Regions from separate parts of the Pseudomonas sp. B2M1-30 genome, predicted to be linked through region 3. Evidence: predicted binding sites of a transcription regulator. Region 3 holds the regulator's gene; each other region holds the start of a gene.
What was found. The regulator FliA, encoded in region 3, starts transcription of late flagellar genes. The targets are predictions, from matches to a motif close to CTAAAGTTTNNNNNNNNNNNGCCGNTAA.
Positions count from the first base shown of each region.

Region 1 (7,679 bases), on a different contig from region 3:
AGTCGGCTTGTATCTGGTCGTTCGCCGATAGCCAGTTCCGCGATCGGCTGGCACACTGTTTCAACGCCTGAGCCCGACCATTCGAGTGTGGGGTTCGCTGTCGGAGTCGAAGATGAAAAACTGGCTGGACGAGATCAAGTGGGACGCTGATGGCCTGGTGCCGGCGATTGCCCAGGATCACAAGACCGGACGCGTGCTGATGATGGCCTGGATGAACCGCGAAGCCCTGGCGCTTACCGCAGCGGAGAACCGTGCCATCTACTGGTCACGTTCCCGTGGCAAGCTGTGGCGCAAGGGAGAGGAGTCCGGTCATGTGCAGACTCTGCATGAAATGCGTCTGGACTGTGACGCCGACGTGATCATCCTGATGGTCGAACAGATCGGCGGCATCGCCTGCCATACCGGCCGTCAAAGCTGCTTCTACCGCGTCTTCGAAAACGGCGACTGGAAAACGGTCGACCCGGTACTCAAAGACCCGCACGCCATTTATTCCGCAGGACACAAACATGAGTGACACCCTGACCCGCCTCGCTCAGGTGCTTGAAGAGCGCAAAGGCGCAGCCGCCGACAGCTCGTATGTCGCCAGCCTGTACCACAAGGGTCTGAACAAGATTCTGGAGAAAGTCGGCGAAGAGTCGGTCGAAACCATCATTGCCGCCAAGGACGCCGCCGTCAGCGGCGATTGCAGCGACGTGATCTACGAGACCGCCGACCTGTGGTTCCACAGCATGGTCATGCTCGCCCAACTGGGTCAGCATCCGCAGGCGGTACTCGACGAGCTGGATCGTCGCTTCGGCCTGTCCGGACACGTCGAGAAAGCCTCGCGTCCGTCCGCCTGAACAACTTTTAGAGAGGAACAGCAACATGGGCATTTTTGACTGGAAACACTGGATCGTCATTCTGGTTGTCGTGGTGCTGGTGTTCGGCACCAAGAAACTGAAAAACCTCGGCACCGACGTCGGTGAGTCGATCAAGGGCTTTCGCAAGGCCATGAACGACGACGAGAAGCCGGCCGATCCGACCGTAACGCCTGCGCAGCCGGTGCCACCGGTTCAGCCGCAAGCCACCGCTCAGGCCAACCCGCCGCACACCATCGACGTGCAGGCGCAGAAAGTCGAAGAGCCGATCCGCAAAGACGTGTGAGCACTGACTAATGTTTGGTATCAGCTTCTCTGAACTGCTGCTGGTCGGCCTCGTCGCCCTGCTGGTGCTGGGTCCCGAGCGTCTGCCGGGCGCTGCGCGCACCGCCGGCCTGTGGGTCGGGCGCCTGAAGCGCAGCTTCAACGCGATCAAACAGGAAGTTGAACGTGAAATCGGCGCCGACGAAATTCGTCGGCAACTGCACAACGAGCACATTCTGTCGCTGGAGCAGGAGGCGCGGAAGATCTTCACGCCACCGGTTCAGCAGGAGCCGACACCGGTTGAGCATGTGGGTGAGCAGACGATTCATCCGTCAGCCGCAACCACTGCACCTGCTTCCGTTGCAGTGCCAACCGAGCCTGTGCCCGCCGTTGCAGAAAACTCGGTTGAACACGTAGCTCCAACCGCCGCGCCGACTACACCAGCGCCTCACGACTCCACTTTGCCGCCGCGAGCCCCATGACAAGGGCCTGTCATCGGTCATTTCCTGTGTCGCGTTGTCGCCTGAAAGCGGGCCAGGCAAGGCGTAGTCCGCAGGGAATGTGTTTTACCTTTCCAAGGACTACAACGCAGCCAGGCCCGCTTTCAGGCACAACCCGAAGGGCCGGCCCGTATTTGCGCAGGGCTGCGTTACTCGTTGCTTATTTGAAACGCCAAATTACGCGCCTCGCGCCTTGCCCTGCGCAAATACGGGCTCGGCGCGACACAGGAAATGACCGATGACAGGCCCTAGCCTCCCCGAAAACGACCAGCACATGCCGCTGGTTTCGCACCTCACCGAGTTGCGCACCCGCCTGCTGCGTTGCGTCGCGGCGATCTTCATCATCTTCGCCGGGCTGTTCGCGTTCACCCAGCAGATCTACACCTTCGTCTCGACGCCGCTGCGCCAGTACCTGCCGGCCGGCGCGACGATGATCGCCACCGACGTGTCGTCGCCGTTCCTGACGCCGCTGAAGCTGACGATGATGGTCTCGCTGTTCCTCGCGATCCCGGTGATCCTGCATCAGATCTGGGGCTTCATCGCCCCCGGCCTGTACAAGCACGAGAAGCGCGTCGCGGTGCCGCTGCTGATTTCCAGCATTCTGCTGTTCTACACCGGCATGGCGTTCGCGTATTTCTTCGTGTTCCCGCTGATCTTCAAGTTCTTCGCTTCGGCCACCCCGGCCGGCGTGGAAATGATGACCGACATCACCAGTTACCTCGATTTCGTCATGACGCTGTTCTTCGCCTTCGGCGTGGCGTTCGAGATCCCGGTGGCCGTGGTGCTGCTGGTGTGGATCGGCGTGGTCGACGTCAAATACCTGAAGAAGATCCGCCCGTACGTGATCATCGGCTGCTTCGTGGTCGGTATGATCCTGACCCCGCCGGACATCTTCTCCCAGACCCTGTTGGCCGTGCCGATGTGGATGCTGTTTGAAGTCGGCATCCTGTTCGGCAGCTTGGTCAGCAAACGCGAGCGCCCGGACGAAACCGTCGACGATCACAACGACCAGCCGCCAGCGACCCAGCCATGAACCTGCTGCTGCTCGAAGAAGCCGATTTCATCGCGGCCGACCGCGTCGTGCTGCGTGACCGGCGCCTGACCCACATGCAGGAAGTCCACCGCTCGGAAGTCGGTGATAGCCTGCGGGTCGGGCGCATCGACGGGCTGATGGGCTCGGCCGAAGTGTTGCGACTGGAGGCTGGGGAGGCTGAACTGCGCGTGTCCCTCAATCAGCCGCCACCGGCCAAGCTGCCGCTGACCCTGGTGCTGGCCCTGCCACGACCGAAGATGCTGCGCCGGGTGTTCCAGACCGTGGCGACCATGGGCGTGCCGAAGGTGGTGCTGGTCAACAGCTACCGCGTCGAGAAGAGCTTCTGGCAGACGCCGTTCCTGGAGCCGGAAGCGATCCGCGAACAACTGATCCTTGGCCTCGAACAGGCCCGGGACACGGTGTTGCCGGAAATCATCATCGAGAAGCGCTTCAAGCCCTTCGTTGAAGACCGGCTGCCGGCCATCACCGACGGCACCCTCGGCCTGGTCGGCCATCCCGGCAATCATCCACCCTGCCCTCGCGCCCTGAGCGAGCCGGTGACCCTGGCCATCGGCCCCGAGGGCGGCTGGATTCCCTACGAAATCGACCTGCTGGCCAAGGCCGGCCTGCAACCGGTGCAACTGGGCGAACGCATTCTGCGGGTCGAAACCGCCGTCACCGCCCTGCTCGCCCGCCTGTTCTGACGCCCCCGCTCTTTGTCCGGTGATGGCCGGACGAATTGCGTTACAGATTGCCATCACTCAGCCGATACAGTCCCCATAAGTCCAATTTAGTGGTCCGAGGGGAGTCGTCGCATGTACCGTTGGTTAGCCGAGAATCTTGGAAACGTCAGCGTCAAACGCAAGCTGGGAATCGGTTTCGGCCTGGTGCTGTTGCTGACACTGCTGATCACCTTCACTGGCTGGACCGGCATGAGCGGCATCATCAGCCGTGGTGACAAACTCGGCTTCATCTCCAGCCTCAACGAGCTGACCAAGGACCTGCGCCTGGCGCGCCTGGACTATGAAGCGCGGCGCGGCGAACAAGGCCCCGGCGCGGTCAACGACCTGCTGGGCAAGCTCGACAGCGGTTTGCAGACCGCTCGCGGCCTGATCGAACAACCGTCCGACGTCGCGATGATCGACCAGCAACTGGCGGCCGTCGCCGAGTACAAGCGCGCGTTCGCCGACATGACCCAGGCCACCGCCCTGCGCGAAGACGCCCGCAGCAAACTCGGCGCCACCGCCGACAACGCCGTGGCCCGTGTTGCCGAAGTCGAGAAATCCATGCTCCAGGGCGACAGCGTCAGCCAGTTCAACGCGGTGATCGACCTGAGCAAACTGATCCAGCAGGCGCGCTTCCAGGTACGCGGCTACACCTACAGCGCCAAGGCCGAAGCCGAGCAACCGGCCCTCGATGCCATCGACAACGCCCTGAAAAACCTTGAGACCCTGCCTGGCAAGCTGCCGGAGCAGCACATCGCCAACCTGCAACAGGCCACCGACTCCCTCAAGGCCTATCGCGCAGCGGTCAGCCAGTTCCGCGACTCCCAGGTCAACAATGCCAAGGCCCTGGCGCGCATGTCGATTCAGGGTGACACCCTGATCGACATCAGCAAGAAGCTCACCGACTCCCAGACCATCGTGCGCGACACCGACGCCGCTCACGCGAAAAACCTGCTGCTGATCGCCACCCTGCTGGCCCTGGCATTCGGCATGCTGGCGGCCTGGGCGATCACCCGGCAGATCATCATTCCGCTGAATCAGACTCTCAAAGTCGCCGAGCGCGTGGCCGCCGGCGACCTGACCCACAACCTGATTTCCCAGCGCCGCGACGAACTCGGTCAGTTGCAACGCTCGATGCAGAGCATGACCCAGGGTCTGCGCGAACTGATCGGTGGCATCAGCGACGGCGTCACCCAGATCGCCAGCGCTGCCGAGGAACTGTCGGCAGTGACCGAACAGACCAGCGCCGGAGTGAACAATCAGAAGGTCGAGACCGATCAGGTCGCCACCGCCATGAACGAAATGGCCGCCACCGTGCAGGAAGTCGCGCGCAACGCCGAGGAAGCTTCGGAGGCAGCCGTCGCGGCTGACCAACAGGCCCGCGAAGGCGACAAAGTGGTCGGCGAAGCCATCACCCAGATCGAGCGCCTGGCCACTGAAGTCGGCCACTCCACCGAAGCCATGGGCGAACTCAAGCGCGAAAGCGACAAGATCGGCAGCGTGCTCGACGTGATCAAGTCCGTGGCCCAGCAAACCAACCTGCTGGCCCTCAACGCTGCCATCGAAGCGGCCCGTGCCGGTGAAGCCGGACGTGGTTTCGCGGTGGTTGCTGACGAAGTGCGCAGCCTTGCGCAACGCACCCAGAAGTCCACCGAAGAAATCGAAGAGCTGATCGTCGGCCTGCAGAACGGTACTCAGCAAGTGGCAACGATCATGGACAACAGCCGCACGTTGACCCAGAGCAGCGTGGAGCTGACCCGCCGTGCCGGTGGTTCGCTGGAAAACATCACGCGCACCGTGTCGGCGATTCAGGCGATGAACCAGCAGATCGCAGCGGCCGCCGAGCAGCAGAGTGCCGTGGCCGAAGAGATCAACCGCAGCGTGCTGAACGTGCGGGATGTCTCGGACCAGACGTCGGCGGCGAGTGAAGAGACGGCCGCCTCCAGCGTCGAGCTGGCGCGCCTGGGCACTCACCTGCAAACGCTGGTAGGCCGCTTCAAGGTTTAAACCGCGCAAACAAAAAAATCGCAGCCAATGGCTGCGATTTTTTTTGCCCTACGCTTAGAGAACCTGACGCAGGAAAGCCTGGGCCCGCGGATCCTTCGGCGCATCGAAGAATTCCGCTGGCGAGGCGTCTTCCAGCAGTTTGCCGTGATCGAAGAACAGCACGCGATCCGCCACTTCACGGGCAAAACCCATTTCGTGGGTCACGCAGACCATGGTCATGCCTTCCACGGCCAGGTTCTTCATCACGTCCAGCACTTCACCGACCATTTCCGGATCGAGGGCCGAAGTCGGCTCGTCGAACAGCATCACTTTCGGATCCATCGCCAGTGCCCGGGCAATTGCCACACGCTGCTGCTGACCGCCGGACAGGCGCGACGGGTATTCACGGGCCTTCTGCGCGATGCCGACCTTTTCCAGCAGCGCCAGGGCCTTGGCCTCGCTTTCCTTCTGGCCACGCTTGCGCACGACTTTCTGCGCCAGGCAGAGGTTTTCCAGCACGGTCATGTGCGGGAACAGATTGAAATGCTGGAACACCATGCCGACTTCGCGGCGGTACGCATTGATGTCGGTTTTCGGATCGGCCAGTTGCAGACCGTCGATGCTCACCGAACCCGAATCGAATGCTTCCAGGCCGTTGAGGCAACGCAGGAAGGTCGACTTGCCGGAACCGGACGGACCGATCACAACCAGCACTTCGCCCTTGGCGACTTGGGTGCTGACGTTATCCACCGCGCGCACCACCTGGCCACGGGTGTCGAAGACTTTTACCAGATCGCGGACTTCAATCACTTTGCGCGAGCCTCCGCTCAAGCCGACTGGCGATTTTCGACAGCGGCAGGTTGATCAACAGGTACAGGCCGGCCACGCAGAACAGGATCTCGAACGGCGAGAACGAGGTGGTGATCACTTCTCGGCCGCTTTTCAGCAGCTCGGTAATCGCGATCACCGACACCAGCGAGGTGTCCTTGACCAGACTGATGAACTGCCCGGCCAGCGGCGGCAGCACGCGTTTGAAGGCTTGCGGCAGCACCACATGGCGCATCGACTGACCGGCGCTGAGGCCCAGCGAACGCGCAGCTTCGTTTTGTCCACGGGCAATCGACTGCACGCCGGAGCGGATGATTTCCGCCACGTAGGCACCGGTAAACAGCGACAGCGCCGCGATCCCGGCGAACTCCCGGGACAGGTTCATCACCGTGCCGATGAAGAAGTAGAAAATGAAAATCTGCACCAGCAGCGGCGTGCCGCGTACCAGCTCGACATAGATCGACGACAGGTCACGCAGGGTCGGATTGCTCGACAAGCGGCACAGGCCGGTCGCCAGGCCGATCAACAACCCCAGGACGCCGGACACCACCGACAGCCAAAGCGTCGTCCACAGGCCCCACAGCAGCGGTCCCGCCGCCCAATGACGGGTGACGCCCACCACGTCGCCTTCAGCCACATCGTCGCCCTGAGCGAATTGCAGGCTGTTCTCGTCGACCGTCAGGTGTTGCTCGTCGCCGGCCTCGTTGCGCAGCGTGACTTGCGCGCTGCCGCCCTTGCGAACCAGCTCACTGACGGTGGAAATGTCGGCGGCGCGCTGGGTTTCCTCGGCCTGATAGGCGAAGTACTGCGGCACGCGGTTCCAGCGCCATTCGTAGGACATCAGCGACGTGGCGTAATACAACGCGCCAGCCAGGCCGATCAGCACCAGCACGGTCAGGACGTGCCAGGGCCATTGGGCTTTTTTCTGTTTCATTGCAGGTTCCGGAATTCGTATTGCCTTGAATGGCCTCTTCGCGAGCAAGCCCGCTCCCACAGCAGTACGCGATCCACTGTGGAAGCGGGTTTGCCCGTGAATGGAGCGACCCGGTCTTGCCGACCGGCCGCTATCCGATCGGCCTTATTCCATGTCCTTGAGCCACTCGGTGCTCTTGAACCACTTGTCATGGATGCGATCGTAGGTGCCGTCTTCGTGGATCTGGTGCAGGAAGTTGTTGATGAAGTTGATGCTGTCGTAGTCACCCTTCTTCAGACCGAAGGCCAGTGGCTCGTAGGTGAACGGCTTGTCGAGGAACACCAGTTTGCCGGCTCCGACCTTGTTGACCGCCACCACGTTGTACGGCGCGTCGTAGATGAAGGCGTCGGCCTTGCCGTTGACCACGTCGAGCACGGCTTCCTGCTCGTTGTCGTAGCCGTGGTACTTGGCCTTGGAGATCAGTTTCCTGGCGACCATTTCGCCGGTGGTGCCGAGCTTGGAAGTGATGCGGTAGTCGGCGGTGTTCAGGTCTTTGTAGGACTTGATGGTGCC
Region 1 is NZ_JAOEJT010000003.1:368,988-376,666, forward strand. Features, by position in the region: gene ubiB (ubiquinone biosynthesis regulatory protein kinase UbiB) at 1-31, shown strand, start outside; gene hisI (phosphoribosyl-AMP cyclohydrolase) at 113-514, shown strand; gene N8H74_RS08245 (phosphoribosyl-ATP diphosphatase) at 507-839, shown strand; gene N8H74_RS08250 (twin-arginine translocase TatA/TatE family subunit) at 865-1,143, shown strand; gene tatB (Sec-independent protein translocase protein TatB) at 1,154-1,603, shown strand; gene tatC (twin-arginine translocase subunit TatC) at 1,860-2,654, shown strand; gene N8H74_RS08265 (16S rRNA (uracil(1498)-N(3))-methyltransferase) at 2,651-3,358, shown strand; gene N8H74_RS08270 (methyl-accepting chemotaxis protein) at 3,470-5,386, shown strand; gene N8H74_RS08275 (amino acid ABC transporter ATP-binding protein) at 5,441-6,175, opposite strand; gene N8H74_RS08280 (amino acid ABC transporter permease) at 6,168-7,127, opposite strand; gene N8H74_RS08285 (transporter substrate-binding domain-containing protein) at 7,272-7,679, opposite strand, start outside.
Region 1: N8H74_RS08270 (methyl-accepting chemotaxis protein) is a predicted target of FliA. The motif match lies at 3,399-3,426, and genes of this name have one in related genera.

Region 2 (7,679 bases), on a different contig from region 3:
TGGCCTTGGGCAGGCCGGCGATCCAGCGTCTGAGGTCGCGCGGGTTGGCCTCACAGAAGGACAGGCGCAACTGTGTCGGGGTCGGGGCGCGCAGCTGAGGTGGGGGGATGGTCTGGCTCATGCCAAAAACCATAGCAGCAAATGGGCCGTTGCGTTGGTGCGGGGAGGGGCCGGAGTTGCCCGGTGACGCCAGGCTGCGCTCTCGATTTTCGGCAAATCAGGAGCGCAGCCTGCACGGGGATGGTCAGGCGTTCGGCAGGGCCAGGGCCTGGCCCATTTGCACCGGCGAACCAGCCGCCAGTTCCTCGGCCCACTTCACTTGATCAGGCCCGAACAGCACGATGGCGGTGGATCCCAGCTTGAAGCGCCCCAGTTCCGCACCTTTTTCCAGATGAATCGGCGCGCGGGCGGCTTCGTCGTAGCGGAAGGTCTTCAGTTCGCGTTTCGGCGGCGTGACCAGACCGGCCCAGACGGTTTCGATCGAGGCCACGATCATCGCGCCCACCAGCACCACGGCCATTGGCCCGCGCTCGGTGTCGAAGATGCACGCCACGCGCTCGTTACGGGCGAACAGCTCTGGCACGTTTTCAGCGGTAGTCTGGTTGACCGAGAAGATCCGGCCCGGGATGTAGACCATTTCGCGCAGGGTGCCGGCCAGCGGCATGTGTACGCGGTGGTAGTCCTTCGGCGACAGGTAAATGGTGGCGAAGTCGCCGCCCATGAAAGGCGCGGCGTTCGCGGTATCGCCGCCCAGCAGTTCGAGCACGCTGAAACTGTGGCCCTTGGCCTGGAATACGCGACCGTGTTCGATCGGGCCGAGCTGGCTGACCGCGCCGTCGGCCGGGCTGAGGATCGCCCCCGGCGTCTGATCCAGCGGACGTGCGCCGTCTTTCAGGGCGCGGGTGAAGAAGGCGTTGAAATGCTCGTAGGCGGTCACGTCTTCAACCAGTGCTTGCGACATGTCCACCTGATAACGCTTGGCGAACCAGGTGGTGAACGCATTCTTGAACCAGCGCACGCGGCACTCGGCGATGCAGCCGGCCAGGCGCGACAGCAAGTGGTGAGGCAGCAGGTACTGGCTGAGGATAAACAAACGCTCTTTCATTGACTGTCCTTAAAAACCTTAAAGCTCGACGGGCGTGTCGGGGTGGTTGCCCCATTCGCCCCAGGAACCGGCGTAGCCCTTGACTCGCGGATAACCGAGGGCCTTGGCCACCAGATAAGTGAAACCGGACCGGTGATGGGTCTGGCAGTGGGTAATGATTTCCTTGTCGGGCGTGATGCCCAGTTGTTCGAGGATCTGCGGCATGTCGCTGCGAATGCGCAAGTGACGGGCCTGATCCATGCCCGCCGTCCATTCGAAATTGACCGCGCCGGGAATGTGTCCGCCCTTGGCCGCCAGGACTTTTTCGCCGGAGTATTCCAGTGGCCCGCGCGCATCCCAGATCGCCAGGTCGGCGGCGCCCAGACGGCTTTGCAGGTATTCGCGGGTGGCGGTCGGCTCGTCGCGCAGGGTCAGGGCCACCGGGCCGCCGACCGCCGGCGGGATCTGGATCGACATCGGCGAGCCTTCTGCCAGCCAGGCCGGCAGACCGCCATCGAGGTAGTGGTACTTGTCGTGGCCGATCACGTCGAGCAGCCAGATGAAGCGCCCGGCCCAACCGCCGCCTTCGTCGTCATAGACCACGTAGACCGCGTCCGGGCGATGGCCCAGTTCGCCGAACAGTTCTTCGAGTTTTTCCCGGGTCGGCAGCAGGCCCGGGGCCGGCGCCTGACCCAATTGGGTGCGTTTGGGGTCGACAAAGCGTGCGCCGGGAATATGACCCTCGGCATAACGGGCGGCACTGGTCAGATCCACCAGAATCAGATCGCGGGATTCGAGGCGCGGGAGCAGGTCGCTCGGCTCGATCACCAGCGCCAGGCCAGAGAAATCAGACATGTGAGGTCTCCAGAGCACAAAGGGGAAGGATTGTAGCTGTCATTGGCCGCGCTGGCTAAAACTGTGCAGCGCTTTCTCGATGCACTGCGCGGTTTTGCCGAAGGCTTGTACGGTGATGTCGGCGAACGGCCCGCCACCCTGGTCGGCCACCACAATCATGATGACCCGGCCGTTGTTCACCAGCGAGCGCAAAAACAGGTGCTCGCCACGGAACAGGCTGCGCAGGGAGGCCGGCAACAGGGCGGAGAACTGGGCGTTGTTGTCCGGGGTGATCCGCACCTGCGCCTGTTGCGCGAGCAGCCGTTGCAGCACGCTGCTCTGGCTGACGACGAAGTTCAGCGCGGCTGCCTCTTTCGGCAATCCGGCAATTTGGTGGACGCGCAGGTTGGCGTGGGTGCGGTCGGCCATCAGGATCATCACCCGGCGCATGCCACTGGCGGCCAGGGCGTCGCGGGCGGCGATGGTCAGGTGCATGGCATTGGTGAAGCGGCTTGGCGTCGCCAGCAGTTCGGCGCATTGCTGGCGCCACTTGGCGAGATCCTCGGCCGTCGGCGCGGCGGCAGGCAGCATCCCGGCGGGCAGACGGCGGGTGCCCCAGGGCCACAGCAAGGAAATCGCCGGGTGCCACAGATCGGGCATGCCATGCAGGCGCGCGCTGTTGGCCGCCTGCTGGTGCAGCTGTTGCTGGACTTCGTCCATCGAAATTTGCAGGTAAAGGCTGGTCAGGTATTGCCAGCGCTCGCTGTGCGGACTGTCCCAGGCCTGTTGCGCCGAGAGCGCCAGACCGTTCGCCAGCAGCACGGTATTGGCCGGCTGATTGAGCCAGCGGCGCAGGGTCGGATCGTCATCCAGGCGATTCTGCTGGCGCAGCGGATGTTCGCTGTCGCGGGCGATGCGCAGGACCTTGACCAGTTCCCGTTGCTCGGTGAGCAGCAGCCGATAACCCTGCTGCACCCAGATCGGCAGGCGCCAGGCCTCAACCAGCGCTTCGCCGATTTTCAGCAGGCGTACGCCGAACAGCTGTTTTTCTACCTCGCGAGCGGATTCGCCCTTGTGGATCACCCGCAGTTCCCACTCTTCGAGCAGCTTCGGGAAGGTCAGCGCCAGCGGCCATAACGGCGCCAGAAACAGCAGGCTGCCCCAATGGATGTCCTGCCACAGTCGCGCCAGGCGCCCGGCGAAAAAGCCGTTGGCCTGTTGCGTGGCGTGCTGGCTGATCATCTGCAACTGGCGCAGGGGCAACGGGATCTGCGCGCCGGGTTCGGCAGGCAGGCGTGCAAGCAATTCTTCAGTGCGGGCGAGGCCGAGGCGGTTGATCGCGATTTCGAGGTTTTCCGCCGGGGCGGCCATGCTGCCGTGGGTGTGGCGGTTGGCTTCGCGGATGATGCTCAGCGCCAGGGCCGGGCTGTCCTGCATCAGTTCGGCGATGTCGCGCAGCGAGCTGCGGTTGTCGCGGATCGCCCGGCAAACGCGGTCATGGGCTTCTTGGGGAACTGGCAGGCGGACGCTATCGAGCAGTTTCACCCAGCCATCGAGCGTGGTCGGTTTCGCGTGTGGAACGTTCGTTTCATTAGCCATGTCTGGACGGGATCTTCATCAGCTGTAGACGCGCCCGGCACGGGCTAAATTGGCTTTTCGCCTGAACTGCCTATAGTCTGGCGCAGTTTTGCCGATAAGTAGAAGAAGAGATTTTTTAACTTCCGAATATGACCTTGAACCCGACTTAAGTAAGTACCTTCTATCTATGGCTAAAATTATCGGCATCATCGTCGTATTCGCGAGCGTGCTCGGCGGATACGTGCTCTCCCACGGCAAGATTGCCGCCCTGATCCAGCCTTTCGAGGTGATGATCATCGGTGGTGCGGCCCTCGGCGCATTCCTCCAGGCCAACCCCGGCTACATGACGATGCACGTGCTCAAGAAGTCCCTGGGCATGTTCAGTTCGCGCTTTAGCCACACCTTCTATCTTGAAGTGCTCGGCCTGATCTACGAGATCCTCAACAAGAGCCGCCGCGAAGGCATGATGGCCATCGAAGGCGACATCGAAGACGCCGCCGCGAGCCCGATCTTCGCCAAGTACCCGGCGGTGTTGAAGGACGAGCGCATGACCGCGTTCATCTGCGATTACCTGCGCATCATGTCTTCCGGCAACATGGCTCCCCACGAGCTCGAAGGCCTGTTCGACATGGAACTGTTCAGCCTCAAGGAAGACCTCGAGCATCCATCCCACGCGGTCAACGGCATTGCCGACGCCATGCCGGGTTTCGGTATCGTCGCGGCAGTACTGGGGATCGTGGTGACCATGGCGTCGCTGGGTGAAGGCGACCAGAAGTCCATCGGTCTGCACGTGGGTGCGGCACTGGTCGGTACATTCTTCGGTATTCTCGCCGCCTACGGCTTCTTCGGCCCGCTGGCGCACTCCCTGGCCCACGACGCCAAGGAAGAACTCAACGTCTACGAAGCCATCAAGGCCTCGCTGGTGGCTTCGGCTTCCGGCATGCCGCCGTCGCTGGCCGTCGAGTTCGGCCGCAAGGTTCTGTACCCGGCTCACCGTCCTAGCTTCGCCGAGCTGGAACAAGCGGTTCGCGGTCGCTAAGTCATGGAAAATAACCAGCCGATAATCATCAAGCGCGTCAAGCGCTACGGTGGCGGGCATCACGGCGGGGCGTGGAAAATCGCCTTCGCCGACTTCGCCACGGCGATGATGGCGTTCTTCCTGGTGCTGTGGCTGCTGTCCACCGCCACCCCGGAGCAGAAGATCGCCATCGCCGGTTACTTCAAGGATCCGGTCGGCTTCTCCGAGAGCGGCACGCCATACATCATCGACCTGGGCGGTACGCCGACCCTGGCCCCGGAAAACACCCTCAACCCGGAAGTGAAGTCCCAGCCGCAGCCGGACAAGGTCACGGTCGACACCGAGCAGGTTGAAGGCATGGCCGAGCAGGTCGAGAAAGAGCGTCTGGAACTGCTGCTGCAAGAACTGCAGAACAAGGTCGAAGAGAATCCGCAACTGCAGAAGTTCAAGGATCAGATCCTGTTCGAGATCACTCCGAACGGTTTGCGCATCCAGATCATGGACGCCGAGAACCGGCCGATGTTCGACTCGGGTTCCGCGCGTCTGAAACCGTACTTCGAAGACATCCTGCTGGCCATGGCTGACACCATCAAGGCAGTGCCGAACAAGATCAGCATCAGCGGTCACACCGATGCCAAGCCTTACGTTGGCAACGGCGATTTCGGCAACTGGGAGCTCTCGGCCAACCGTGCCAACGCGGCCCGTCGTGCGCTGGTGGCCGGCAGCTATCCGGACTCGCAAGTGGCGCGGGTGGTGGGTTACGCCTCGTCGGCGCTGTTCGACAAGGAAAACCCGTTCAACCCGGTCAACCGCCGCATCGACATCGTGGTGCTGACCAAGAAGGCCCAGGCGGCCATCGAAGGTTCGCAAGGTGCTGACCCGGACAAGCCGGCGGCTGACAGTCAGAACGGTGGCGCGGCGGCTCCGGTCGATCCGAACGCGCTGCCGACCGACCAGCAACCGGTGGCCCCGCACGAGTTGCGCGAGCGGCTGAACCTGTTCGACGACCCGCTGCCGAAGCCGGCCGAACCGGGAAGTGCGGCGTCTGCACCGCCTGCACCGGCCGCTCCGCCAGCCACTGCGCCGGCTCCAGCGCCGAAGCCGTGAGGCACAAAAAAACCGACAGCGATGTCGGTTTTTTTGTGGGCGGAAGGTATGGCAGGGGACTCGGTGGTGAGGGGGACTTTGCTTTTGATTCCGCTCAGTAACCGTTCTCAGGCAGGCTGGCAATGATCGAGCGGTAGCTGTTCATCCGCTGTTGCTGCACCCGGCCATCTTCCAATGCCTTGAGCAATGCACAGCCCGGTTCACGATCATGCTTGCAGTCACGGAAGCGGCAGGTGCCGAGCAGGTCGTTGAACTCGATGAAACCGGCTTCCACATCGGCACGGCTGACATGGCCGAGGCCGAATTCACGGATGCCCGGGGAGTCGATCAGCTCACCGCCACCGGGGAAGTGGAACAGCCGCGCGGTGGTGGTCGTGTGCGTGCCCTGGCCGGACCATTCCGACAGCGGCCCGACACGGGTTTCGACATCCGGCAGCAGGCTGTTGACCAACGATGACTTGCCAACCCCGGACTGGCCGACGAACACGCTGATGCGTCCGTCGAGCTGCTTCTGCAACAGCTCCATGCCATTGCCGTGATGGGCGGATACTTCCAGCACCGGATAACCCAGGGTGCGGTAGACCGCCAGCAGCGCATTCAGCGCCGGGGCGTTCTGCTCGTCGATCAGGTCGAATTTGTTCAGCAGCAGCAACGGGCGAATGCCGGCGTGCTCGGCCGCCACCAGATAGCGGTCGATCAGGTTGGCGTGGGGCTCGGGCAGCGGGGCGAAGACAATGACGATCATGTCGACGTTGGCGGCCACCGGCTTGAGCTGGCCACGGCTGTCCGGGCGGCACAGTTCGGTGGTGCGCGGCAGTTGCGCGACGATCACCCCGATGCCCTGGTTGCCGGCGCGCCATACCACGCGATCGCCGGTCACCAGTGCAGGCAGGTTGGCGCGCAAGTGGCAGCGGAACACCTGGCCGGCCTGATCGCCGTCAACGGCCTCGACTTCGACCTGCACACCGAAGTGAGCGATCACCAGGCCGTGTTGTTCCGGGCCAAGGTCGCCACCCTCGAGCGCCTCGACAGCCGAGGACTCGCGTTTGGCGGCGCGGGCGGCGCGCTCGCCCTGAATCTTTTCGATGCGCCAGTTCTGGCGGCGATTGAGTTGGCGTTTGGCCATGGGTGTTCCGTAATAAAAGAATGCAGCGATTAGGTAAAACGGCGGCGAGTTTAGCACGCCCGGCCACCGGCCTAGGCTAAACTGCGCAGCATTGCCTAGGAGTCGAAATATGCAAAACCCGCAGAATCTGATCTGGATCGACCTGGAAATGACCGGTCTGGATCCGGAAAACGACGTCATCATCGAGATGGCCACCATCGTCACCGACAGTGACCTCAACACCCTGGCCGAAGGCCCGGTGATCGCCATCCACCACAGCGACGAAGTCCTCGCCCGCATGGACGAGTGGAACACCCGCACCCACGGCAACTCGGGCCTGACCCAGCGTGTGCGCGACAGCCGCATCAGCATGGCTGAAGCCGAAGCCCAGACCATCGCCTTCCTCGAACAATGGGTGCCGAAGGGCAAGTCGCCGATCTGCGGCAACAGCATCTGCCAGGATCGGCGCTTCCTTTATACCCACATGAAGGCGCTGGAAAGCTACTTCCACTACCGCAACCTCGACGTCTCCACGCTCAAGGAACTGGCCGCACGCTGGGCGCCGGACGTGCGCGACAGCTTCAAGAAGGGCAGCACCCACCTGGCGCTGGACGACATCCGCGAATCCATCGCCGAGCTGCAGCACTACCGCCAGCACTTCATCAAGGCCTGAGTAAGTTCCGGCGCTCCCACAAGGTCGCGCGGCTTTTGTGGGAGCGGGCTTGCCCGCGAATGGAGCGCCCGGTTCCTGAAGACTCAACGCCAGACAACATTCCTCGACGCCCCCTTCTGGTGCGACGTTGAAATGGCTAGACTGCGCGCCTTCCTGCCTGGATCGCCACCATGTTGCTGATGCTCTACCTGATCGCCATTACCGCCGAAGCCATGACCGGCGCCCTGTCTGCGGGACGGCGCGGCATGGACTGGTTCGGCGTGGTGCTGATCGCCTGCGT
Region 2 is NZ_JAOEJT010000003.1:198,185-205,863, reverse strand. Features, by position in the region: gene N8H74_RS07595 (molecular chaperone) at 1-121, opposite strand, end outside; gene asd (archaetidylserine decarboxylase) at 245-1,105, opposite strand; gene N8H74_RS07585 (rhodanese-like domain-containing protein) at 1,124-1,939, opposite strand; gene N8H74_RS07580 (HDOD domain-containing protein) at 1,979-3,517, opposite strand; gene motA (flagellar motor stator protein MotA) at 3,684-4,535, shown strand; gene motB (flagellar motor protein MotB) at 4,539-5,621, shown strand; gene rsgA (small ribosomal subunit biogenesis GTPase RsgA) at 5,716-6,747, opposite strand; gene orn (oligoribonuclease) at 6,857-7,399, shown strand; gene N8H74_RS07555 (trimeric intracellular cation channel family protein) at 7,570-7,679, shown strand, end outside.
Region 2: motA (flagellar motor stator protein MotA) is a predicted target of FliA. The motif match lies at 3,588-3,615, and genes of this name have one in related genera.

Region 3 (7,679 bases):
TGTCGCCATCCTCGGCTTCCTTGACGCTGATGCGGCACAGCTTGTCCAGACGCTCGGCGAACGCCTTGGTGAACGCTGCCGGCATGTGCTGGATCAGCACGATCGGCGCCGGGAAGTTGGCCGGCAACTGGGTCAGGACCCGTTGCAGGGCTACCGGGCCGCCGGTCGATGTACCGATCGCCACCAGTTTGTAGGACTTGCGCTTGGGGGCCGGCGACGAAGCGCTGGCCGCCGGAGTGCGGGTCGGTGCATGGACAGGGGCTGGCGCCGGACGGGCCGGAGCGCTGCTGCCATGGCTGGCGAAACTCGACGACGCAGGTGCAGGCGCGGGTGTCGGCGCAGGCGCAGCAGCCGGCGCCGGTGCGCTGTAGGCACTGAAACGACGGTTACTGCGCGAGATGCTGTGAACCTTCTCGCACAGCAACTGCTTGACCTTCTCCGGGTTGCGGGAGATGTCTTCGAAATTCTTCGGCAGGAAATCCACCGCGCCGGCATCCAGCGCATCCAGGGTCACCCGGGCGCCTTCGTGGGTCAGCGAGGAGAACATCAACACCGGGGTCGGGCAGCGCTGCATGATATGCCGCACGGCCGTGATGCCGTCCATCATCGGCATCTCGTAGTCCATGGTGATCACGTCCGGCTTGAGGGCCAGGGCCTGATCGATCGCCTCTTTACCGTTGGTCGCCGTACCGACGACCTGGATGCTCGGATCCGCTGAAAGAATTTCCGAGACGCGGCGGCGGAAAAAACCCGAATCGTCCACCACCAGGACTTTGACTGCCATAAACACTCCATTAGGTGCGGCGAGACGTTGTCGCCCCGCCGCCCCGGATTCAAATACGCCGTGCGGCGTAACGCTTGAGCATGCTCGGAACATCGAGAATCAGTGCAATGCGGCCGTCACCGGTGATGGTGGCGCCGGACATGCCCGGAGTTCCCTGGAGCATCTTGCCCAACGGCTTGATGACCACTTCTTCCTGGCCGACCAGTTGATCGACGACGAAGCCGATCCGCTGGGTGCCCACCGAAAGGATCACCACATGGCCCTCGCGCTGCTCTTCGTGAGCGGCGGAGCTGACCAGCCAGCGCTTGAGGTAGAACAATGGCAGCGCCTTGTCCCGCACGATCACCACTTCCTGGCCATCCACCACGTTGGTGGTCGACAGGTCGAGGTGGAAGATTTCGTTGACGTTCACCAGCGGGAACGCGAACGCCTGGTTGCCGAGCATCACCATCAGGGTCGGCATGATCGCCAGGGTCAGCGGCACCTTGATGACGATCTTCGAACCCTGGCCCTTGGTCGAGTAGATGTTGATCGAACCGTTGAGCTGGGAAATCTTGGTCTTCACCACGTCCATGCCGACGCCACGGCCGGACACGTCGGAAATCTCGGTCTTGGTCGAGAAGCCCGGGGCGAAGATCAGGTTGTAGCATTCGGTGTCGCTCAGGCGATCGGCCGCATCCTTGTCCATCACACCGCGTTTTACCGCGATCGAACGCAGGACGTTCGGGTCCATGCCCTTGCCGTCATCGGAAATCGACAGCAGGATGTGGTCGCCTTCCTGTTCGGCGGCCAGCACCACCTTGCCGCCACGGGCCTTGCCCGAGGCTTCGCGTTCTTCCGGCGACTCGATACCGTGGTCGACCGCGTTGCGCACCAAGTGGACCAGCGGGTCGGCCAGTGCTTCGACGAGGTTCTTGTCGAGGTCGGTCTCTTCACCCACCAGTTCCAGGTTGATCTCTTTCTTGAGCTGACGCGCCAGGTCGCGAACCAGACGCGGGAAGCGCCCGAAGACCTTCTTGATCGGCTGCATCCGGGTCTTCATCACCGCGGTCTGCAAGTCGGCCGTGACCACGTCGAGGTTCGACACGGCCTTGGACATGGCTTCGTCGCCGCTGTTGAGGCCCAGGCGCACCAGACGGTTACGCACCAGTACCAGTTCGCCGACCATGTTCATGATTTCGTCGAGACGCGCGGTGTCGACCCGCACGGTGGTCTCGGCTTCACTGGCCGGTTTTTCCGGTGGCGGCGAAGCCGGCGCACGGGCAGGTGCCGGTGCGGCAGCGGCGGCCGGTTTTGGCGCTTCGGCTTTTGGCTCGGCGGCTTTCGCGGCCGGCTTCGGCGCAGCGGCCGGAGTCTTGGCGGCAGGTGCGGCGGCAGCAGGCGTGGCGACGGCCGAAGTGCTGCCGGCGGAAACTGGCGCACCGCTAGCGACGTCCGTGAACTTGCCTTTGCCGTGCAGCTGGTCGAGCAGCGATTCGAATTCGTGATCGGTGATCAGATCGCTGCCCGCAGCGGCCGCAGCCGGAGCGGCAGGCGCCGGGGCCGAAGCAATGGCCGACTCCAGCGCTTCGACGGCGAAGTTGCCTTTGCCGTGCAACTGATCGAGCAGGGCTTCGAACTCATCGTCGGTAATGTCGGAGCTGTCGCCCGCTGCCGGCGCCGCAGGAGCGGCCGCCGCCGGGGCCACCGCATCAGCGGCGAACTGACCCTTGCCGTGAAGCTGGTCGAGCAGCGACTCGAACTCGGCATCGGTGATTTCATCGCTGGCCGCTTCATCGGCGCTCTGCACCGGCGCAGCCACGGCCGCCGGAGCCTCGGCTTCAGCCTTGACGGCGCTCAGCGAGTCCAGCAACTGTTCGAATTCGTTATCGGTGATGTCGCCCGAGGCTGCGTCTTCAACGACCAGTTCCTCGATCATCTCGGCCACCGGCGAGGCCACGGCTTCATCAGCCGATTGCGGCTCGGCCAGACGCGACAGCGCCGCCAGCAGTTCCGGTGTTGCAGCGGTGATCGGGCTGCGATCGCGAACTTCGCCGAACATGCTGTTCACCGAGTCCAGCGCTTCGAGTACCACGTCCATCAGTTCTGCATCTACGCGACGCTCACCCTTGCGCAGGATGTCGAACACGTTTTCGGCGATGTGACAGCACTCCACCAGCTCGTTGAGCTGAAGGAAGCCGGCGCCCCCTTTTACAGTGTGGAAACCGCGAAAAATTGCGTTGAGCAGATCCGCGTCATCCGGACGGCTTTCCAGCTCGACCAGTTGCTCGGACAGTTGCTCAAGAATCTCGCCGGCCTCAACCAGGAAATCCTGAAGGATCTCTTCATCGGCGCCGAAGCTCATTAATGGGGTGCTCCTACAGGTCTAAAAACCCAAAAAAACTCAAAATCCAAGGCTGGATAGCAAATCGTCCACATCGTCCTGACCGGACACAACGTCTTCTCGTTTATCGGCATGAATCTGCGGACCTTCACCCTGCGAGAGATGTTTTTGTGGATCTTTTTCAGCAAGCATCGCCGCACGGTCATGTTCGATGCCCGCGAAGCGGTCCACCTGACTGGCCATGAGGACGAGTTTGAGCAGGTTGCTTTCGACTTCGGTGACCAACTGGGTCACACGCTTGATCACCTGACCGGTGAGGTCCTGGTAATCCTGGGCCAGCAGAATGTCGTTCAGGTTGGCCGATACGGCGCGGTTGTCCGCGCTGCTGCGTGCCAGAAAACCGTCGACCCGGCGAGCCAGTTCACGGAACTCTTCGGCACCGACTTCGCGGCGCATGAAACGCCCCCAGTCGGCACTCAACGCCTGGGCTTCGTCAGCCAGGCCATTGACCACCGGCGTGGCGCTCTCCACCAGATCCATGGTGCGGTTGGCGGCGTTCTCGGTCAGCTTGACCACATAGCCCAGGCGTTCGGTCGCATCAGTGATCTGCGACACTTCCTCGGCTTGCGGCATGTGCGGATCGATCTGGAAATTGACGATCGCGCTGTGCAGTTCACGCGTGAGCTTGCCCACTTCCTGGTACAGGCCACGGTCGCGGGTCTGATTGAGCTCATGGATCAGTTGCACGGCTTCGCCGAACTTGCCTTTTTCAAGGCTTTCGACCAGTTCGACCGCGTGTTTTTTCAGAGTCGACTCGAAGTCGCCCTGTGAAGATTCGTTATGCTCCATAGCTCCCCCGGGGCGCGTACATCAGCCGATGCGTTCGAAAATCTTCTCGATCTTTTCTTTCAGTGCCTGAGCTGTGAAAGGTTTGACCACGTAGCCGTTAACGCCGGCCTGGGCCGCTTCGATGATCTGTTCGCGCTTGGCTTCAGCGGTCACCATCAGCACCGGCAGGTGCTTGAGCTTTTCATCGGCGCGCACGTGACGCAGCAGGTCGATGCCGGTCATGCCGGGCATGTTCCAGTCAGTCACCAGAAAGTCGATGCTGCCGCTGTTGAGCACCGGAATGGCGGTGGTGCCATCGTCCGCTTCAACGGTGTTGGTGAACCCCAGATCACGCAGCAGGTTCTTGATGATCCGCCGCATCGTCGAGAAATCGTCAACGATGAGGATTTTCATGTCTTTGTTCAATTCGACCTCCAAGCAGTCTTAAACGCGCCCAGCACCTGGACGCGCCATTTCAATCAATCCGGCAAAGCACTCAAAGACTGTCTGGAGCACAACAGATCGAGACCGGTGCCGTTCACCACCGCACCAGCCTCGTTCGCAGCGTCCCCACACCGCCCTCAGCGCGCTCGCCACTCCCCCAAACGCCCCCGCAAACGGGCCGCGCACTGGCTGTGTAACTGGCTGACCCGCGATTCACTGACGCCCAGGACTTCACCGATTTCCTTGAGGTTCAGCTCTTCGTCGTAGTACAGCGCCAACACCAGTCGCTCACGCTCCGGCAAATTGGCAATCGCGTCCGCCAGCGCGGCCTGGAATCGCTCGTCTTCCAGATCGCGCGACGGCTCCAGATGAGCACTGGCGCCATCCTCGTGCAGACCTTCGTGTTCGCCGTCCTGCAACAGGTCGTCGAAACTGAACAGCCGGCTGCCCAAGGTGTCATTCAAAATCCCGTAGTAATCGTCGAGACTCAATTGGAGTTCGGCCGCAACCTCGTGATCTTTAGCGTCACGGCCGGTTTTAGCTTCAATTGCGCGAATCGCGTCGCTGACCATACGGGTGTTGCGGTGAACCGAGCGTGGCGCCCAGTCCCCCTTGCGCACTTCATCGAGCATCGCGCCACGGATCCGGATGCCCGCGTACGTTTCGAAACTGGCGCCCTTGCTGGCGTCGTATTTGGTCGAGACTTCGAGCAGGCCGATCATCCCGGCCTGGATCAAGTCCTCGACCTGCACACTGGCCGGCAATCGCGCCAGCAAGTGGTAGGCAATGCGTTTGACCAGTGGCGCGTAACGCTCGATCAGCTCGTACTGCGCGTCACGTGCCGACTTCTTGTAGTAGTTCATACCGCTGGCGGTCATAGCACTGGCCCTGCCGTTTGCTGCACGAGGCGCTCGACGAAAAATTCGAGGTGCCCACGCGGGTTGGCGGGCAGCGGCCAGGTGTCGACCTTCTGGGCGATGGCCTTGAACGCCAGCGCGCACTTGGAACGCGGGAAGGCTTCATAGACCGCACGCTGTTTCTGCACCGCCTTGCGCACGCTTTCGTCGTAAGGCACCGCGCCCACGTATTGTAGGGCGACGTCAAGGAAGCGATCAGTGACCTTGGTCAACTTGGCGAACAGATTGCGCCCTTCCTGCGGGCTCTGCGCCATGTTGGCGAGGACGCGGAAGCGGTTCATGCCGTAGTCGCGGTTGAGCAGTTTGATCAGCGCGTAGGCGTCGGTGATGGACGTCGGTTCGTCGCAGACCACCAGCAGCACTTCCTGGGCGGCGCGGACAAAACTGACCACCGAGTCACCGATACCCGCAGCGGTGTCGATCACCAGCACGTCGAGGTTGTCACCGATATCGCTGAAGGCCTGGATCAGACCGGCATGCTGCGCCGGGCTCAGGTGAACCATGCTCTGGGTGCCGGAAGCGGCCGGCACGATGCGGATCCCGCCCGGCCCCTGCAACAGCACGTCGCGCAGCTCGCAGCGGCCTTCGATCACGTCGGCCAGTGTGCGTTTTGGCGTAAGCCCCAGCAGAACGTCGACGTTCGCCAGCCCCAGATCGGCGTCCAGCAGCATGACCCGACGGCCAAGCTCTGCCAGCGCCAGAGACAAGTTCACTGACACGTTAGTCTTGCCGACGCCACCTTTGCCGCCGGTCACCGCGATCACCTGTACGGGATGCATGCTGCCCATGTTATTTCTTTACCTTGTCTTGCATAGACGGAGGCCACATTACTGGCTGCGCGTTCACAACCGGAACAATGCGTGGCAAGCCATCGATGTAGGTACAAAAACTGTTCATTACCTCAGCCAACCTGCTTGGTCGGGCTGTGGTAGATATCAGCGAACATGTCAGCCATGGCTTCTTCGCTGGGTTCTTCCTGCATTTGCACGCTGACGGCGCGGCTGACCAGTTGATGACGGCGCGGCAGATGCAGATCATCCGGAATGCGCGGGCCATCGGTCAGGTAGGCGACCGGCAGTTCATGGCTGATCGCCAGGCTCAACACCTCGCCCAGACTGGCCGTTTCATCCAGTTTAGTCAGGATGCACCCGGCGAGCCCGCAACGCTTGTAACTGTGATAAGCGGCGGTTAGAACCTGTTTCTGGCTGGTGGTTGCCAGCACCAGATAATTTTTCGAGCGGATGCCGCGACCGGCCAGGCTTTCCAGTTGCATGCGCAGGGCCGGGTCGCTGGCCTGCAGGCCGGCGGTGTCGATCAGCACCACGCGCTTGCGCAGCAGCGGATCCAGCGCCTGCACCAGGGACTGGCCCGGGTCGACGTGGGTCACCGACACATTGAGGATCCGCCCCAGCGTCTTCAACTGCTCCTGGGCACCGATGCGGAAGCTGTCCATGCTCACCAGCGCAATGTTCTGCGCGCCGTACTTGAGCACGTAGCGAGCGGCCAGCTTGGCCAGCGTGGTGGTCTTGCCCATGCCGGCCGGGCCGACCATGGCAATCACCCCGCCGTCTTCCAGCGGCTCGACTTCCGGAACAGAGATCATCCGCGCCAAGTGCGCGAGCAACATGCGCCAGGCCTGACGCGGCTCTTCGATATCGCTGATCATCGCCAGCAGATCACGGGACAGCGGGCCGGACAGGCCGATCCGTTGCAGGCGACGGTAAAGATTGGCCTGGGCCGGACGGCTGCCTTGCAGCTGGTTCCAGGCCAGGGTGCCGAGCTGCACTTCCATCAGTTCGCGCAGGCTGTTGAGTTCGAACCGCATCGAGTCCAGCGCACGCGGATCGACACCGGCAGCGGCCGGGGCAGGCGCCACCGGGGCCGGGCGATTCGGCGCGGCGTAGGTCGGCTCGGTCAGCGGTTCGGCAGCGGTCAGCGGCAGGCCGGCCGTCAGCGGCAGCCCGGAGAACAACTGGCGATTGGTGCTGCCGTCGGCTTCGCCACGCAGGCTCAGCTCGGCCTGGGCGGTGACGATGCGCGACTGGGTCTTGCGCAGCTCGTCTTCGAGTTCCATGTTCGGCACCCGTGGCGCCAGCGCCGACAGTTTGTAATCCAGCGCCGCCGTCAGCTCGACGCCGCCGGCAATGCGGCGGTTGCCAATGATGGCGGCATCAGCGCCCAGCTCATCACGAACCAGCTTCATGGCCTGACGCATATCGGCGGCGAAAAAACGCTTAACTTGCATAAACCACTACCTCAGCCGTTGGGCCCTACTGTCGCAACGATGGTCACTTGCTTGTTGTCCGGAATTTCCTGGTAGGCCAGCACATGCAGTCCGGGGACGGCGAGGCGGCCAAAACGCGAGAGCATCGCGCGTACCGGG
Region 3 is NZ_JAOEJT010000011.1:100,483-108,161, reverse strand. Features, by position in the region: gene N8H74_RS20690 (chemotaxis response regulator protein-glutamate methylesterase) at 1-784, opposite strand, end outside; gene N8H74_RS20685 (chemotaxis protein CheA) at 834-3,128, opposite strand; gene N8H74_RS20680 (protein phosphatase CheZ) at 3,168-3,956, opposite strand; gene N8H74_RS20675 (chemotaxis response regulator CheY) at 3,978-4,349, opposite strand; gene fliA (RNA polymerase sigma factor FliA) at 4,517-5,257, opposite strand; gene fleN (flagellar synthesis regulator FleN) at 5,254-6,084, opposite strand; gene flhF (flagellar biosynthesis protein FlhF) at 6,198-7,541, opposite strand; gene flhA (flagellar biosynthesis protein FlhA) at 7,553-7,679, opposite strand, start outside.